DNA from 3 places in the Cupriavidus sp. SS-3 genome. Region 3 is predicted to be linked to each of the others. Evidence: predicted binding sites of a transcription regulator. Region 3 holds the regulator's gene; each other region holds the start of a gene.
The links. Region 3 encodes FNR, which switches genes on or off when oxygen is low (the NO sensors DNR and NnrR bind a similar motif). Its sites were predicted from a motif close to TTGATNNNNATCAA; they were not measured.
Positions count from the first base shown of each region.

Region 1: U9J39_RS00405 (OmpW/AlkL family protein) is a predicted target of FNR. The motif match lies at 1,065-1,078, and genes of this name have one in related genera.
Region 2: U9J39_RS06055 (fatty acid desaturase) is a predicted target of FNR. The motif match lies at 1,602-1,615, and genes of this name have one in related genera.

Region 1 covers NZ_JAYLVT010000001.1:95,840-99,113, forward strand. Annotated here, with positions in the region: gene leuA (2-isopropylmalate synthase) at 1-795, shown strand, start outside; gene U9J39_RS00405 (OmpW/AlkL family protein) at 1,139-1,780, shown strand; gene U9J39_RS00410 (AMP nucleosidase) at 1,858-3,274, opposite strand, start outside.
Region 2 covers NZ_JAYLVT010000003.1:32,300-35,573, forward strand. Annotated here, with positions in the region: gene U9J39_RS06050 (TMEM165/GDT1 family protein) at 1-17, opposite strand, end outside; yybP-ykoY riboswitch at 45-281, opposite strand; gene U9J39_RS06055 (fatty acid desaturase) at 331-1,503, opposite strand; gene guaD (guanine deaminase) at 1,694-3,016, opposite strand; gene U9J39_RS06065 (adenosine deaminase) at 3,093-3,274, opposite strand, start outside.
Region 3 covers NZ_JAYLVT010000004.1:300,048-303,321, reverse strand. Annotated here, with positions in the region: gene ccoG (cytochrome c oxidase accessory protein CcoG) at 1-794, shown strand, start outside; gene U9J39_RS09210 (FixH family protein) at 838-1,047, shown strand; gene U9J39_RS09205 (hypothetical protein) at 1,044-1,289, shown strand; gene fnr (fumarate/nitrate reduction transcriptional regulator Fnr) at 1,344-2,069, opposite strand; gene U9J39_RS09195 (sulfite exporter TauE/SafE family protein) at 2,147-2,905, shown strand.

The DNA of each region.
Region 1 (3,274 bases), on a different contig from region 3:
CCGCACCTCGACTTCTCCGACATCGACGCGGTGCGCCAGTGCGTGGAGCACTGCAACCAACTGCCGGTGCACCCGCGCCATCCGTACGTAGGCGATCTGGTGTTCACCGCGTTTTCGGGGTCGCACCAGGATGCGATCCGCAAGGGCTTTGCGCAGCAGCAGCCGGACGCCATCTGGGAAGTGCCCTACCTGCCGATCGACCCGGCCGACCTGGGCCGCAGCTACGACGCGGTGATCCGCGTCAACAGCCAGTCGGGCAAGGGCGGCATGGCGTACCTGCTGGAACAGGTGCATGGCCTCTACCTGCCGCGCCGGCTGCAAATCGAGTTCAGCCGCGCGGTGCAGGCCATGACCGACGACAGCGGGCTGGAAGCGAGCGCGGACGACCTGTATGGCCTGTTCGAGCGCGAGTACCTGGCGCGCGAGGCGCCGCTGCGCTATGTCTCGCACCAGCTGGCAAGCGACAGTACCGTGATCACGGTGCAGATGGAGCGCGACGGCCAGCCCTGCAGCGTGCGCGGCAGCGGCAACGGCCCGATCGACGCCTTCATCGATGCGCTGGACCTGCCGGTACGCGTGATGGACTACCACGAGCATGCGATGAACGCAGGCGCCGACGCGAGCGCAGCGTGCTATGTCGAAGTCCGTGTGGGCGATTCGCCGACCGGGTTCGGCGCGGGCATCGACGCCAACCTCGTCACGGCTTCATTGCGTGCAGTGCTGTCGGGTGTGAACCGGCACCTGCAGGCGGGCTTTGCCGGCGGCGCTCACGCGGCCAGCGCCGCCGCGGCCTGATGCCTGAGGTGTAGCGTTTGGCAAGAAAACCGGTGTGCCCCGCCCCCACGGGGCACACCCGGAAAGACGCCCTTGCGGACGCCCACGACATGCCTGGTGCGGATCCGGACACGCGTTGCGCGCGCTCGGATCTTTCGCACAGCGTAAGCGGCAGCATCGGCCCGCGCTACGAATCATTTCGCATGTGGTTAGAAGCGATGTCCGAGGATGCATCGGTGATGGCCGCGTTGTCGCGCCATCACGACGCCGTGCGCTCCATTTGGTTCCGCTTGTTTTGTGTCAAGGCCACCGCCGCCCCGCTCCGCCACACTGGGCGCGCCTTGATAACAAACCAAGCAGACCCATGAAAACACTGTCTCTTCGCACCGCCACCTGTTCGGCCCTCGCCGCCTGCGCCATGCTCGGCGCCTTCGCCACGCCCGCGGCCGCCGCGGACGACGCCCAGGGCAACTGGATGGTGCGGCTGCGCGGCACCTACCTCGACATGGCCCACAGCTCCGATCCCGTCGGCGGCGTCGGCCGTTCGGACCGCATCACGGTCAACAACAAGTGGATCCCCGAACTCGACGTCACCTACTTCTTCACGCCGAACTTTGCCGCCGAACTGGTGCTGACGGTGCCGCAGAAGCAGAACGTCTACCTTGACGGCAACAAGATCGGCACCTTCAAGCACCTGCCGCCGACGCTGCTGATGCAGTACCACCTCATTCCCAACGGCACCTTCCGCCCGTATATCGGCGCGGGCCTGAACTTCACCCACATCTGGGGCGAGAACATCGCCAACAACTCGCTGCAGCTCGATAGCTGGAGCGTGGGCCCGGCGCTGCAGATCGGCATGGACTACAAGCTGACCAGGAACTGGTTCCTCAACGCCGACATCAAGAAGATCTGGCTGAAGAGCGATGTGAAGGCGGGGGACGTCAAGGTCTCCAAGGTAAGCCTGGATCCGTGGCTGTTCAGCGTCGGGGTGGGGTATCGATTCTGATCCTGCCGCGCGACAAAAAAGGCCGGCGTCGAAGGGGCGCCGGCCTTTTGCATTTCATGAGCGCGCGCAGCGGACCGCTACCTGAACGCCGGCTCATCAAAGCTGCGCAGCTTGCGCGAATGCAACTGCTCCACGCCGTTCTCGCGCAGGATGCGGATCGCTTCCAGGCCGATGGTCATGTGCTGGCTGACGCGCTGGCGATAGAACGCGTTGGCCATGCCGCGCAGCTTGAGTTCGCCATGCAGCGGCTTGTCCGATACGCACAGCAGGGTGCCATACGGCACGCGCAGGCGGAACCCGTTGGCGGCCACCGCCGCGCTTTCCATGTCGATGGCGATCGCGCGCGACTGGTTGAAGCGCGCATACAGCGACTTGGACTTAAGCTCCCAGTTGCGGTCGTCGGTCGATACCACCGTGCCGGTGCGCATGCGCGTCTTCATCTCGTTGCCGGACAGCCCGGTCACGCGCGCCACGGCTTCCTGCAGCGCCACCTGGATCTCGGCGATCGGCGGCACCGGCACCCACGGCGGCAGGTCGTGGTCGAGCACGTGGTCGTCGCGCACATAGGCGTGCGCCAGCACATAGTCGCCGAGCTGCTGCGAGCGGCGCAGGCCGCCGCAGTGGCCCACCATCAGCCAGCAATGCGGGCGCAGCACGGCGAGGTGGTCGGTCATGGTCTTGGCGTTGGACGGCCCCACGCCGATATTGACCAGCGTCACGCCCAGCTTGTCGCCGCGCACCAGGTGGTAGGCCGGCATCTGCGGCAGCACGCGCGGGCGCGTGGCGTCGTCGGGTTCGGGCGCGCCCAGGTCCTGCACCACGTCGCCAGGCTCGACAAAGCGCGTGTAGCCGCCGCCATCGCCATTGCCGTTGCCATTACCCATCAGCGCGCGCCCAAGCGCGACGAACTCGTCGACATAGCGCTGGTAGTTGGTGAACAGCACGAAGCGCTGGAAGTGCTGCGGCGCCGTGCCGGTGTAGTGGTAGAGCCGCTGCAGCGCCAGGTCCACGCGCTCGGCGGGGAACAGCGACAGCGGCCAGGCTTCGCCCGGCACCGGCTCGTAGGTGCCGTTGGCAATGCCGTCATCGATGCGGTTCAGCTCCGGCAGCACGAACGAGGCCTCCAGTTCGCGCGCCTGGGTGTAGCTGATGTCGGTGGTCGAGGCCTCGATCACGAACGGCAGCGGGATCGGGCGCCGGCTCAGGCCCACCACCACCGGCACGCGGTGATAGCGCATCAGGCGCTCGATCTGGTCGCGGTAGTAGTCGGCCAGCAGGTCGGGGCGCGTCACCGTGGTGCCGTAGACGCCGGGGTACGCCACCGTGCCCCAGGAGGGGCGGCTGTCGGTGACCATGGTCTCGATGTTGACCGAGATGCCCAGGTACGGATAGCACGCGTGCGCGGCCGAGGGCAGCGGCTTGCCGCCGGCGAAGGCATCGAAGCGCGCGCGCACGGCGCCGACCGATGCATCGTAGATCTCGCGGATGCGGGCA
Region 2 (3,274 bases), on a different contig from region 3:
ACGAGGAAGGCTTCCATATTGGTCTTGTGGGGTAACCGGGCCGCAATGCATCGCGAGATGCCAATGACGCAACCCTTTCCCGGCCCGGCCAGAAAGGGATGGTCATCGGTCTCGCCAGGCATGGACGCTGCCTGGGCCGGTTTGGCCAGGCGGGTCCGGAGCTGCGCACGCCATAACCGCAAGCGGTCAAGTCTGTTGACGTACGCCCCTGTCCCCCGGAGTCCGCATTGCGCGGCGCGGTGAGAGCAGGGCGGCTACTCCCCAATGGAAGCGGCGATTATAACCGCGACGGCGGTGGATCGTCCACCGCCGTCGCGGCCGGCAAGGCGATCAGGCCGGTACCGGCGCGTTCTCGCTGGTCTGGCGGCCGCGGAAATCGGTCCAGCACAGCGCCTTGAAGTCATAGAGCTTGCAGCGGCGCGCCGTGTCGAAATACCAGCGCCACGAGAAGTTCTCGATGATGATGCGGCCCGGCAGCGCATGCTCCAGCAGCGCCTGCGCGCGCTTGAGGCGGTACAGCGGCACGCTCATGTCGACGTGGTGCGCGGTGTGTTCCATGATGTGGTGCAGCGCCGCGCCGATGCCATGGCGAAAGCGCAGGTGCACGGTGGTCGAGACGAACGGCTGGGCCCTGGCCCACATCGCCTTGGTGTCGTACCAGGCGACGCTGGTGTGGGTATGGTGCACGTACAGCACGAAGCCGACGGTTACGTTCCACACCAGGAAGGGCAGCACGAAGCCGGCGCCGACCAGCATCCAGACGGACTGCTGCGTGGCCAGCGCCAGGCCGACCAGCGCGCCGATCCAGGCCAGCCCGAACGCCGCCACGAGCACGCAGTCGCCGGTGAAGATCGACCGGCGCGTGGCCATCTGGCGCTTGCTGGGGAAGAACAGCTTGCACCACCAGATCTCGATCAGGTAATACAGGCCCGGACCGAAGCCGGTGCGGTAGATGCGCTCCATCACGCGGCGCCAGCGCGGCAGCGCGTTGAATTCGTCGAGCGAATACGGCGCCCAGACGAAGTCGAAGCCCTTCAGGTTGGTGTAGCCGTGATGGACCACGTTATGGCCGACTTCCCACAGGCTGTACGGCGTCAGCGACGGCAGGAAGGTCAGCCGGCCCAGCCACTTGTTCAGCCCGCGGCGCGGAGTCAGGCTCTGGTGGCAGGCATCGTGGCCGATGATAAACAGGCGCGCGATCACCAGGCCGGCCAGCACGCCCAGCGCCAGCTTGGCGGCCCAGTGCGGCGCCACTACCACGCCGGCCAGCACGGCGCCGAACAGCAGGTAATCGAAGGCGAACAGCATCAGTGCGCGCGGCGTGCTGCGCTGGCCCAGCGGGATCAGCCAGCCGCGGATGATCTTGCGCGATGGCAGCGGCGCGTCCGGCGCGATCGGTTCAGGCAGCGGAGCCGGGTGCGGGGCATGGGCGCGCGCGCCGGGATGCGCCTGGGCGTGCCCGGGGGCGGGCTCGACGGATTGAGCGGATTGATATGCGGTCATGCAGAACCTTCTGATTGCGGTCGATCGGTATTGGTGCGCGGCAAGGCAGAGTGGCCGCGGCGGAACCGCAAGGTTAGAAGGCTTTGTCGAAGACAGTCTTGACGGTCGTCAAGCCGGTGGGACGGCGGAAGCGGTAAAGGGCGGGCCCGCCGCGGGCGCGGCGGGCAACGGGATGCTGCCGTGTGGCGGATCAGGCTGCCGGGACGCTGGCCACCTCGCCCATCACGTAGACGCTGTCGATCGCGCGGTCGTCGCCCAGCATGGCGAAGGCAAACAGCTCCTCTTCCAGCGTTTCCGAGCGGTTGCTGCGGCGTGCGATCAGCGGCGTGGCCTTGGGGTCGAGCACGATGAAGTCGGCCTCGCAGCCCTCGCTGAAGCTGCCGACGCGGCCGGTCCAGCCCAGCGCCTCGGCCGCGGCGCGGGTGGCGAGGTAGAACATGCGCAGCGCGGTCAGGTAGTAGCCGCCCATGCGTGCCACCTTGTGCGCGGCGTTCATGGTGCGGAACATCGAGAACGAGGTGCCGCCCCCGACGTCGGTGGCCAGCGTCACGTTCAGGCGGTTGGCATCGGACTGGTGGAAGTCATAGAAGCCGCTGCCAAGGAACAGGTTGGAAGTCGGGCAGTGCGCCACCGCGGCGCCGCTGTCGGCCAGCCGGCGGCGGTCGTCCTGGTCCAGGTAGATGGCATGGCCGTACATCGCGCCGGGACGCAGCAGGCCATAGCGGTCGTAGACGTCCAGGTAGCTGCGCGCGTCCGGGAACAGCTCGGCCACCCATTTGACCTCGTCACGGTTCTCCGCCACGTGGGTCTGGATAAACGCGTCCGGATAGGCGCGCGCGAGTTCGCCGCAGGCGGCCAGCTGCGCCTCGGTCGAGGTCGGCGCGAAGCGCGGCGTGATCGCGTACGACAGCCGGCCCTTGTTATGCCAACGCGACAGCAGGTCGGCGGAATCCCGGGCGCCGCTTTCGGCGGTGTCGCGCAGGAATTCGGGGCAGTTGCGGTCCATCATCACCTTGCCGGTGACCATGCGCAGGTTGCGCGCCTCGCTTTCGGCGAAGAGGGCGTCGGCCGAGGCCTTGTGCACCGTGCTCCAGACCACCGCGCTGGTGGTGCCGTTGCGCAGCAGTTCCTCGGTAAAGAAACCGGCCACGCCGCGCGCGTAGTCGGGATCGGCGAAGCGGCGCTCTTCGGGGAAGGTGTAGGTGTCGAGCCAGTGCAGCAGGCCCGGCGACGGCGACGCGATCATGTCGGTCTGCGGGTAGTGCACGTGGGTGTCGATAAAGCCGGGCACGATCAGCTTGCCGCGGTGGTCGATGACCTCGGCGCCGGCCGGGATGCGCGCGGCCAGCTGGGCGTAGTCGCCGGCGGCGGCGATGCGCCCGTCGGTGACGATCAGCACCCCGTCGTCCCAATACTGATACGCGTCCTCATGGAATTGCGGGTCGCGCAGGAAATGCAGCACGCGGCCGCGGATGGCGCGGGTACGGGAGTCAGTGGTGGGGTGGGTCGTCATGGTTTGTCTCTCGGGGCCGGCCCGCGCGGCACCGCATGGTGCAAGCAGCAGGCCGGGCTATTGGCATGCGCCGTGCTCAGGCCGCGGGGGCCGTCGCGGGCGGGGACTTGGGCGGAGCGGACCAGAAGTGGTCGACTTCCGCCAGGAACTCGGCCTTCTGCATGGCAGGCAGGAAGGCCGCTTCAAAACTGTTGCGGGCCAGCTTGTGCGCGTCGGCCGCGTCCAGTGGCAGTGCGTCGAAGGTGGCTTCCCAGTTCG
Region 3 (3,274 bases):
AAGTATGCAAGTACATGTGCCCCTACGCGCGTTTCCAGAGCGTGATGGTGGACCGCGACACCTTTGTCGTGACCTATGACGTCGGCCGCGGCGAGCCGCGCGGCAGCCGCTCGCGCAAGACCGACCATCACCAGGCCGGGCTTGGCGATTGCGTCAACTGCAGCATCTGCGTGCAGGTGTGCCCGACCGGCATCGACATCCGCGATGGCCTGCAGTACGAGTGCATCGGCTGCGGCGCCTGCATCGACGCCTGCAACCAGGTCATGGACAAGATGGACTACCCGCGCGGGCTGATCCGGTACACCTCGGAAAACGCAATGCGCAAGGGCCTGTCCGCTGCGGCATCGCGCAAGCGCCTGCTGCGTCCGCGCGTCATCATCTACTCGGTGATCTGGGTGGCGCTGCTGGCGGGGTTCATGGCGTCGATCATGCTGCGCACGCCGCTGAAGGTCGACATCATCCGCGATCGCGGTGCGCTGGGCCGGGAGGTGGAAGGGCGCTGGATCGAGAACGTCTATCGGCTGCAACTGATCAACACCACCGAGGCGCCGATGCAGATCCGCGTGCGTGCCGACAGCGATGAACTGAAGGACCTGACGGTCGAATACGACAAGCAGGCCGAATCGCTGGCGCCAACCTCCAACCGGCTGCTGCCGATCCGCATCCGCGTGCCGATAGAGGCCGCCAGGCAAGGCACGCACAAGATCAACGTAACAGTAACGAGCGAAGGCACGGAGCAGGGGCATGCTGAAATTCGGCAATCCACCAGTTTTATCGTGCCGCGCGATTTGTGAAGCTAGGCGACTCACACGTAGTCGCCAGGACGAAGGGGGCAAGATGAGTCAGCAAGGCAATCCGTGGTGGAAGGAACCGTGGCCATGGCTGCTGATGGCCGGTCCGCTGGTGGCCATGGTGGCGTGCGGCGTGACGATCTGGCTGGCGTCGGCACACCCCGACCTGCCGGTGCAGGGCGCGGCGCGGCATGGCCTGGTGGTCGAGAAGGTGGAAGCGGTGGCGCCCAAGTCCGCGGCAGCGAGGCAGCCATGAGGTTGCGCTGGCTGATGTGGGTGCTGTGGCCGGGCTTCCTGATGGCGGGTCTGGCGACGGCGACGGTTTTTTCCGTCGTCGATCCGGGCGACCTCAAATTCTTCGGCCATCCGATCGAATCGTCGCGCGAGTCGGTCTATACCGTCGGCTTCCTGCTGGCGTGGGTGTTCTGCGCGTTGTCCAGCGGGCTGACGCTGTGCACCATGCCGACGCGGCTGGCGGATACGGACGAACTGGAATAGGGAAGGACTATCGCGTTGCCGGCGCCGCAGGCGGCGCGGCAACGCCGCGGTGGCTCAGCAGCTACGGCTGTAGAGTTGCTTGATGCCGTCGATGTCGATCAGCTTGACATGCCGTTGGCGGATCTGGATCAGCCCGGCCTCGGCAAAGCGCGAGAACAGGCGACTCACGGTCTCGAGTTTCAGCCCGAGGTAGCTGCCGATCTCTTCGCGGCTCATGCGCATCACGAACTCGGACGCCGAATAACCGCGCGCCGACAGCCGTTCCGACAGGTTGATCAGGAAGGCGGCGAGGCGTTCCTCGGCGCGCATCGAGCCGAGCGTGACCAGCATCAGCTGGTCGTGCGTGATTTCCTTGCCCATCAGGCGCAGGAACTGCTGTTGCAGCGAAGGCAGGTCGGCGGACAGCGTCTGCAGATCGTTCATGCGGACCACGCATACCTCGGTATCTTCGAGTGCGGTCGCATCGGATGCATGCTGCATCTCGCCCAGGCCGTCGAGGCCGACGATTTCACCGGGCAGGTGGAACCCGGTAATCTGCGAGCGTCCGTCTTCGGTGGTGACATGCGTCTTGAGCGTACCGAAGCGGATGGCGTAGACCGCGGTGAGCGGGTCACCCATGCGGTAAAGGGTTTCCCCCTTGTGCACGCGGATGCGTTCCTGCACCAGCGTGTCGATCTTGGCAAGGTCTTGCTGCGACATGCCAACCGGGAGGCACAGCTGTCCCATCGCACAGGTGGAGCAGCGGGGCGACATCTCGGTAATGGGGATGGAAGTGAGCAATTGGAACCTGCTAGAAATGGCAGCGGGGCACGATATGGGCATTTTACCGTGCGATGTGATCCGGCAGGGAGACAGAATTGACATTTGGAGTATTGATCAGCGTTTTCCTGCTCGCTCTGCTGGGCGGCGTGCACTGCGCCGCCATGTGCGGCGGCGTGGCGCTGGCCGTGGAGCAGCGGCGCGGCAAGGCAGCGCCGGTCAGCCTGGTGCGCAGCCGCACTGCATGGCTCGGCGAGTTACTGTTGATGCACTTTGGCAGGATTACCACCTATATGCTGCTCGGGGCGGCGCTGGGCGCCGCGGGCGCCACCGCCTGGAAGCAGGACTACCTGCCAGTGCAGCGCTGGCTGTTCGGCGCCGGCAGCCTGATGCTGCTGTGGTCGGGCTGGCGCCTGCTGCGCGGCAGTACCTTTACCGTGAACTGGCTGGAGCGGCTGGCGGCGCGTGCCGGCGCTGCGGTGGCCGGGCGGCTCGGCGGCGTCGCCGGCGCGTTGCCGGCCTTCGTGCGGGCGCGCGGCGGGCTGGCCCGGCGTTATGGCGTGGGCCTGGCCTGGGGGCTGGTGCCGTGCGGCATGGTCTACGGTGCGCTGACGCTGGCGCTGCTGGCGGGCAATGCCGGCTCGGGCGCGCTGGTGATGGGCGTGTTCGGGCTTGGCACGCTGCCGAACCTGCTGGTGCTGTCCGGGCTGTCCGGCTATCTGAGACTGTGGTCGCGGCGACCGGGCGTGCGCCTGGGCGCGGGCCTTGCCGTGATGGCGTTCGGCGGGCTTGGCATTGCGCGAGCGGTGCTGCTGCCACATTCGCTGGCGGAACAGGGCTTTTGCCTGGTGTTTTGATGCCCCATGCGGCATCCTGCGGCGCCGGCACCCCGCGCAAGCAGGATGATGGTTGCAGGCGGAGCCGGGAATGCCATACAATCGCCAGCATTGCGGTATCGCGCGGAGTCAGACAGGCTGCGGTAAGCAGCGGCGATCAGCGCCTGGCGGTCTTCCTATCCGAAGGTGCGCTCGGGACGCGGGAAGCGGAAGGCTTTCGATGAGCGCCAGTCCCCGCGGTCCATCCGGTTCAAAAGATCTGGTTCAAAAGTCCGGTTGGCGCTGCGGCGTGGTAGATGCCGGCCTTGCTCCCGATACCCGTATTTTCTTGCGTCCGAGGCGTTCAGTTCGCCGACCGCGATGTCCGTTTGTGCGGACGAGCGACGCAAG